DNA from 2 places in the Lactobacillus porci genome. Region 2 is predicted to be linked to the other one. Evidence: predicted binding sites of a transcription regulator. Region 2 holds the regulator's gene; the other holds the start of a gene.
What was found. Region 2 encodes HrcA, which represses chaperone genes, less so after heat shock. Its sites were predicted from a motif close to TTAGCACTCNNNNNNNNNGAGTGCTAA; they were not measured.

Region 1: a site for HrcA is predicted at 1,309-1,335, ahead of FYJ62_RS09395 (ATP-dependent Clp protease ATP-binding subunit). Genes of this name have one in related genera too.

What each region holds. Positions count from the first base shown of each region.
Region 1 is NZ_VUMX01000036.1:7,389-10,799, reverse strand. Features, by position in the region: gene FYJ62_RS09395 (ATP-dependent Clp protease ATP-binding subunit) at 1-1,262, opposite strand, end outside; gene FYJ62_RS09390 (hypothetical protein) at 1,553-1,735, shown strand; gene FYJ62_RS09385 (phosphocarrier protein HPr) at 1,848-2,114, shown strand; gene ptsP (phosphoenolpyruvate--protein phosphotransferase) at 2,114-3,411, shown strand, end outside.
Region 2 is NZ_VUMX01000003.1:17,247-20,657, reverse strand. Features, by position in the region: gene truB (tRNA pseudouridine(55) synthase TruB) at 1-299, shown strand, start outside; gene ribF (riboflavin biosynthesis protein RibF) at 314-1,252, shown strand; gene hrcA (heat-inducible transcriptional repressor HrcA) at 1,410-2,468, shown strand; gene grpE (nucleotide exchange factor GrpE) at 2,480-3,076, shown strand; gene dnaK (molecular chaperone DnaK) at 3,140-3,411, shown strand, end outside.

The sequences.
Region 1 (3,411 bases), on a different contig from region 2:
TTCTGGATTTCGCCGACTGGGATGTTGGTCTTTTCTTCGACGATCTTGTTCATGACCTTGTCAGTAATGACCGGGGTCTTGTCTGGATCGACGTTTTGGTCCTTCATCTTCTCGTATTTTTCGATCTGGTCGCGGTAGTAGGCAGCCTTTTCGTAATCTTCGCTCTTCAGGGCCTGCTGCTTCAGGTTTTCAGCCGCGTTGATCCGTTCCTGGACCTTTTCCTTGTCGATGTAAGGGATGGTCAGGTTCATCCGTGAGCCGGCCTCATCCAGCAAGTCGATGGCCTTGTCTGGCAGGAAGCGGTCCTGGATGTAGCGGGCGGACAGCTTGACTGCGGCTTCGATGGCGCCATCGGTGTAGTGCACGTGGTGGTAGTCCTCGTAGCGCTTTTGAATCCCCTTGAGGATGCGGATGGTTTCATCGATGCTTGGCTCCTTGACCTCAACCGGCTGGAAGCGCCGGGCCAGGGCAGAGTCCTTTTCAATCTCGCGGTATTCCTTGATGGTCGTGGCCCCAACCAATTGCAGCTCACCACGCGCCAGAGCCGGCTTGATGATGTTGCCAGCGTCCATGCCGCCTTCGGCATTGCCCGCCCCAACGATCTCGTGAATTTCATCGATGAAGAGGATGACGTCAGGCTGGGACTGCAGCTCCTTGATCAGCTGCTGCATTCTTTGCTCAAACTGGCCGCGGATCCCGGTCCCTTGGACCAGAGACACGACGTTCAAAGAGATGATCCGCTTGCTCTGCAGCTTGGCTGGAACTGAGCCGTCGACGATGTCTTGGGCCAGGCCTTCAACCACGGCAGTCTTACCAACGCCGGCTTCACCGATCAGGACTGGGTTGTTCTTGGTCCGGCGGTTGAGGATTTCAATTACCCGGGCGATCTCCTTGTCGCGGCCGATTACCGGGTCGATCTTGCCCTTTCTGGCCAGATCGGTCAAGTCCGTCCCAAACTGGTCAAGAATGGACTGGCCGTTCCCATTCCCCCCGTTTCCGCCCCGGCCGGGAATCTGGCTGCCGAACTGGCCGTCATTTCCTTCGTCGCTGTTCCCGTTGTTGGGGTTGCTGTTGCGATTCAATGCGTTGAAGAGGTCATCGAAATCGCCGAAAAATTCGTTGTTGTTCATATTTGTATTTCCTTGCTTGTTTCTCAATTCTTGGTAGCAGTGTTGGCACAAGTCAATTTCCTTGTTCACGCCGTTGATTTTCGTGTACAGATGGATCGAGGCTTGCCGCTGATGACAGTTTTGACACAGCATTGTAAGTACCGCCTTTCCGTATAAGCTTACGGTTTGATTATAGGGCTTAGCACTCTTAAAGGTCAAGTGCTAAGACTTGGAAAAGGTAAGTAGTTTTTGAGGCCTTTTAAAATTTTCAAATAGTTTTTAAGAATGCAAACGACTAAAAATAATTATGCAATTTACTTCCTTTTAATGTCGAATTAACAGAAAAAGCGGGAAAAACTTAGCTAATAATTGGCAATTGCGGCGATTTGGTTGTACAATGCTTGAGTGTCAAAAAGCGCTTAATTCTAAGGAGGTAAGACATATTGGATTACACCAAGATCCTGGATCAGCTGGTCTCAGGCGAGTTGCCAGAGTATAAGGTGGAAGCCGCGACTGCCTTTGACTTTCAACAGGCTCTGCGCAATTATGGCAAGAACAAGAAGATAACAGGCAAGGCCATGCGTGGGGGGACGATTATCTATACGTCCGTCGACAACAAGGCTTAAGCAAATGAAAACATTTACAAAAAATATTGTATTGCTGGAAAAAACATGTTATTCTGTAGAGGAAACGGTACATCGCTACCCGATTTTTGATTTTTAAAGGAGATAATTTACTATGGAAAAGAAAGAATTTCACATTACTGCTGAAACTGGTATCCACGCACGTCCAGCTACTTTGTTGGTACAAGCTGCTTCAAAGTTTGGTTCAGACATCAACCTTGAATACAACGGCAAGTCAGTAAACTTGAAGTCAATCATGGGTGTTATGTCACTTGGCGTTGGCCAAGGTGCAGATGTTACCATCTCTGCTGAAGGTGACGACGAAAAGGAAGCTTTGGCTGCTATTGCTGAAACTATGTCAAAAGAAGGTTTGGCTGAATAATGACTGAAACTTTAAAGGGGATCGCCGCAAGTGACGGTGTAGCTGTTGCTCCAGCCTACCTCTTGGTTGAACCAGACCTGTCCTTCGAAAAGAAGACTGTTTCAGACGTTGATGCTGAAGTAGCCCGCTTTGAAAAGGCAATTGCTGATTCAAAGGCTGAATTGGAAAACATCCGCAGCGTTGCTGTCAAGAGCCTTGGCGAAGAAGAAGCCAAGGTCTTCGATGCACACTTGCTTTTCCTGTCCGACCCAGAGTTCACTGGTCAAATCGAAAACGAAATCAAGAACTCCACTGAAAACAGTGAAGCCGCACTTGACGCCGTAGCACAAAACTTCATTACTATCTTCGAAAGCATGACCGACAACGCGTACATGCAAGAACGTGCTGCTGACGTCCGTGACGTTTCTAAGAGAATCATGGCTCACTTGCTTGGCAAGGAATTGCCAAACTTGGCAGCGATCGACCACGAAGTCGTTTTGGTTGCTGAAGACCTGACTCCTAGTGACACCGCGCAATTGAACAAGGACTACGTAAAGGGCTTTGTAACTGACTTGGGCGGCCGGACCGCTCACTCAGCCATCATGGCTCGGTCCTTGGAAATTCCTGCCGTTGTTGGTACCCAAAAGATCACCACTTCTGTCAAGAATGGGCAAATGCTGATCGCTGACGGCTTGGATGGCGTAGCCATCGTTGAGCCAACTGACGAACAAGTTGCCGAATACACCAAGAAGGGTGAAGACTTCGCCAAGCAAAAGGCTGAATGGCGCAAGCTGAAGAACGAACCATCAGTAACTGCTGATGGCAAGCGCTTCACGATCGCAGCCAACATCGGTACTCCAGACGACCTTGACGGCGTCTTGGAAAACGGTGCCGAAGCTGTCGGCTTGTTCAGAACTGAATTCTTGTACATGAACTCAAATGACTTCCCAACTGAAGAAGACCAATTTGAAGCCTACAAGAAGGTTCTGGAAGGCATGAACGGCAAGCAAGTCATCATCAGAACCATGGACATCGGTGGTGACAAGCACTTGAGCTACTGGGACCTGCCAGAAGAAATGAACCCATTCCTGGGCATTCGTGCCATCCGTCTGTCATTGAAGAACCAAGAAATCTTCCGGACCCAACTCCGGGCTTTGCTTCGTGCATCCGCATACGGCAAGCTGGGCATCATGTTCCCAATGATCGGTACTTTGGACGAATTGCACCAAGCCAAGGCTGTCCTTAAGGAAGAAAAGGATAAGCTGGTTGCCAAGGGCGTGAAGGTTGGCGACGACCTGCAAGTCGGGATGATGATCGA
Region 2 (3,411 bases):
TGCGGCGGACGGCCAGCTCCGGTTTTGACCTGCAGCAGGCCGTGACTTTGGATGAACTGGAAAAGCATCTGGAGCAGATTGATCAGTATCTGCAGCCAATCGATGCTTTTTTCAAGGACTACCAAACGGTAGATCTGGACGAACAAAGCTGGAAGCAAGTGCAAAATGGGGCCTGGATCAAGCTCAAGGCTGATGCAGACAAGGTCGCTTTGCGGTACAATAATAGAGTTAAAGCGATTTACCGGGCAAAAGGTGGCGCGACCTACTGTCCGGATTTGATGCTGCTAAGTAATGAGTAATTGAGGGATTTAGTTTGAAAACAATTAACATCAGCTGTCCGATCGACCAGCCGCTGACGGATGGACCAGTCGTTCTGGCCTTGGGCTTTTTCGACGGGGTGCACATTGGTCACCAGCGCCTGATCGCCGAAGCGCGCTCAGAAGCTGACCAAAAGGGCCTGCCGTTGATGGTCTTGACCTTTGACCGCCACCCGAAAGAAGTCTACGCGGGCGTAAAGAATTTTGCCTACTTGAACTCACCGGATGAGAAGGTCTATGAAATGGAAAAGATTGGCGTGGATTACCTGGTGATCATGCAGTTTACCAAGCAATTCAGCCAGCTGGCCCCGCAGGATTTTGTGGACCGGATCATCATGAAGCTGCAGGCAGACACGGTCGTCGCCGGCTTTGACTATACCTATGGATCAAAAGACGTGGCCAATATGACCAATCTGCCAAAGTTTGCCAAGGGCCGCTTTGCGATCAAGGTCTTGCCCAAGCAGATTTTTGAAGGACAGAAGATCGGCTCAACCGAGATCAGGGAGGCCATCAAAAAGGGTGACCTGACTTTGGCCACGGAGCTTTTAGGCCACCCGTACACGACCAGCGGCAAAGTCGTTCATGGCTTCCGCAATGGCCACAAGCTGGGCTATCCAACGGCTAATCTGTCCATGGACTGGCCCAAGGTGCTGCCAAAGATTGGCGTGTACGCGACTATGACTCGGGTCAAGGACCGGTGGTATGAGTCAATGACCAGCGTGGGCTACAATGTCATGTTCAACGATGAAAAGCAGATCTACATTGAGTCCAATCTTTTTGACTTTGACCAGGATATCTACGGGGAGACCATCACGATTGCCTGGTACAAGTATCTCAGGAATGAGCTGAAATTTGCCAGCCTTGACGGCCTGGTCGCTCAGCTTAAGCAGGATCGCATTAACGCGGAAGCTTATTTTGACCAAACGGTCGAATAGGAATGCTATGCAAAATAAGATAAAAAGAGCCAATATTGCTTGGCTCTTTTTTCTTCGAAAAAAATTAGCATTCAGCTTGACTAACTGCTAATTTCTTGTTAATCTATACCATGTTAGCACCTGGAAGATGTGAGTGCTAAATGTGAGGGCGATAATTATGTTGACCGAACGTCAAGAACTTATACTAAAGACAATCATTCAGGACTTTACCAAGACCCACGAGCCTGTGGGGTCAAAGACGGTCATGAATCAATTGCCGATCAAAGTATCCAGTGCGACTATCCGCAATGAAATGGCGGTCTTGGAAGAGGCGGGGCTGATCGAGAAGACCCACTCTTCCAGCGGCCGGATTCCTTCAACAGAAGGCTATCGATACTACTTGGACAACCTGGTTCAGCCCCTCCGGCTGCCGGAAGCCGTCTATACCCAGATCGGCTCCCAGTTTGACCAGCCGTTCAACCAAGTTGACGAGATCGTCAAGGAAGCAGCCAAGATCCTGTCTGATCTGACCGACTACACGGCCTTCGCGGAAGGGCCAGAGGCCAGAGGGGTCAGGATCACGGGCTTTCGGATCGTGCCCCTGGCGCCCCGGCAGGTGATGGCCATCTTGGTCACCTCTGACGGCGGGGTCAAGAACCAGCTCTACACCTTGCCGCGCCACATCTCAGGCGATGAGATCGAGCGGGCGGTGCGGCTGATCAACGACCAGCTGGTTGGCAAGAGCTTGGGCGAGATCAATAAAGAAACTTTCCAAGCCTTGTCCAGCAGCAACATCGTGGGCAAGAACGCGCCAGAATTCCTGGAGCTTTTGGAATCAGTGATCAAGGAAGCTGCCAGTGAGCAGCTTTACGTCGATGGCCAGCTGAACCTGTTGAACAACACCGACAAGAGCGATATTGACGACATCAAGTCCCTATACCAGCTGATCAACACCGACAGTCTGGTCGGCGAACTAATCGACATTGGGGATGAGGACGAGAACGGGGATTCCAAGCGCTATCCAGTCCACGTCCGCCTCGGGACTGAATTGCCCAGCGACCTGCTCCGCAATTTCAGCCTGGTTACCGCTGAATACAGCGTAGGCAAGTACGGCCATGGGACGATCGCACTACTGGGTCCCCGCAATATGCCATATTCAGAAATGATTGGCCTGATGGAATTCTTCAGGCAGGAATTGGCAAGAAAATTGCTGGACTACTATGGCAGATTTAAATAAGGAGGTTTGTCGTGAGTAAGGAAGAATTTCCAAGCGAGAAAGACTTGACTCAAGCAGACAAGCAAACAAAGCAAGACAAGAAACATGCCGCCAAGGCAGAGAAGACCAAGCCAGCGGCCAAGCAAGATCCAAAGAAGGACGAGCTGGCTGACTTGCAAAAGCAGCTTGCAGAGCTGACCGCCAAGAACAAGGAGCTGGAAGACAAGTACCTGAGAAGCGAGGCCGAGCAGCAGAATGCCCAGCGCCGCTACAGCAAGGAAAGAGCCAACCTGGTCAAGTACGAGTCCCAGCGCCTGGGCAAGGATATCCTACCAAGCGTGGACAACTTGGAAAGAGCCTTGGCAGTCAAAGCCGATGATGAAGTTTCCGGCCAGCTCAAGAAGGGGATTGAAATGACCCTGGAAGGTCTGGTCAGAGCCTTGAAGGACAACGGCATTGAAGAAATCAAGGCTGAAGGCGAGAAGTTTGATCCGACATTGCATCAGGCGGTACAAAGCGTGCCAGCTGAGAATGATGATCAAAAAGACCACGTCGTGCAGGTTCTGCAGAAGGGCTACGTCTACAAGGACCGGACCCTGCGGCCAGCCATGGTTGTCGTGGCTCAGTAAGACAGCAATCAAGCAATCAAACAATTTATTCGAAATTTTTCAATCTAACAAGGAGAGCAAAACATGTCAAAAGTTATTGGGATTGACTTGGGTACGACCAACTCAGCAGTTGCAGTTTTGGAAGGCAAAGAACCAAAGATTATCACCAACCCGGAAGGGGCTAGAACTACCCCTTCAGTAGTTGCCTTCAAGGATGGCGAGATTCAAGTCGGTGAAGTTGCCAAGCGGCAAGCGATCACCAACCCGAACACGATCGTTTCCATCAAGCGGCACATGGGTGAAGCTGACTACAAGGTGAAGGTCGGCGACAAGGCCTACACCCCACAAGAAATCTC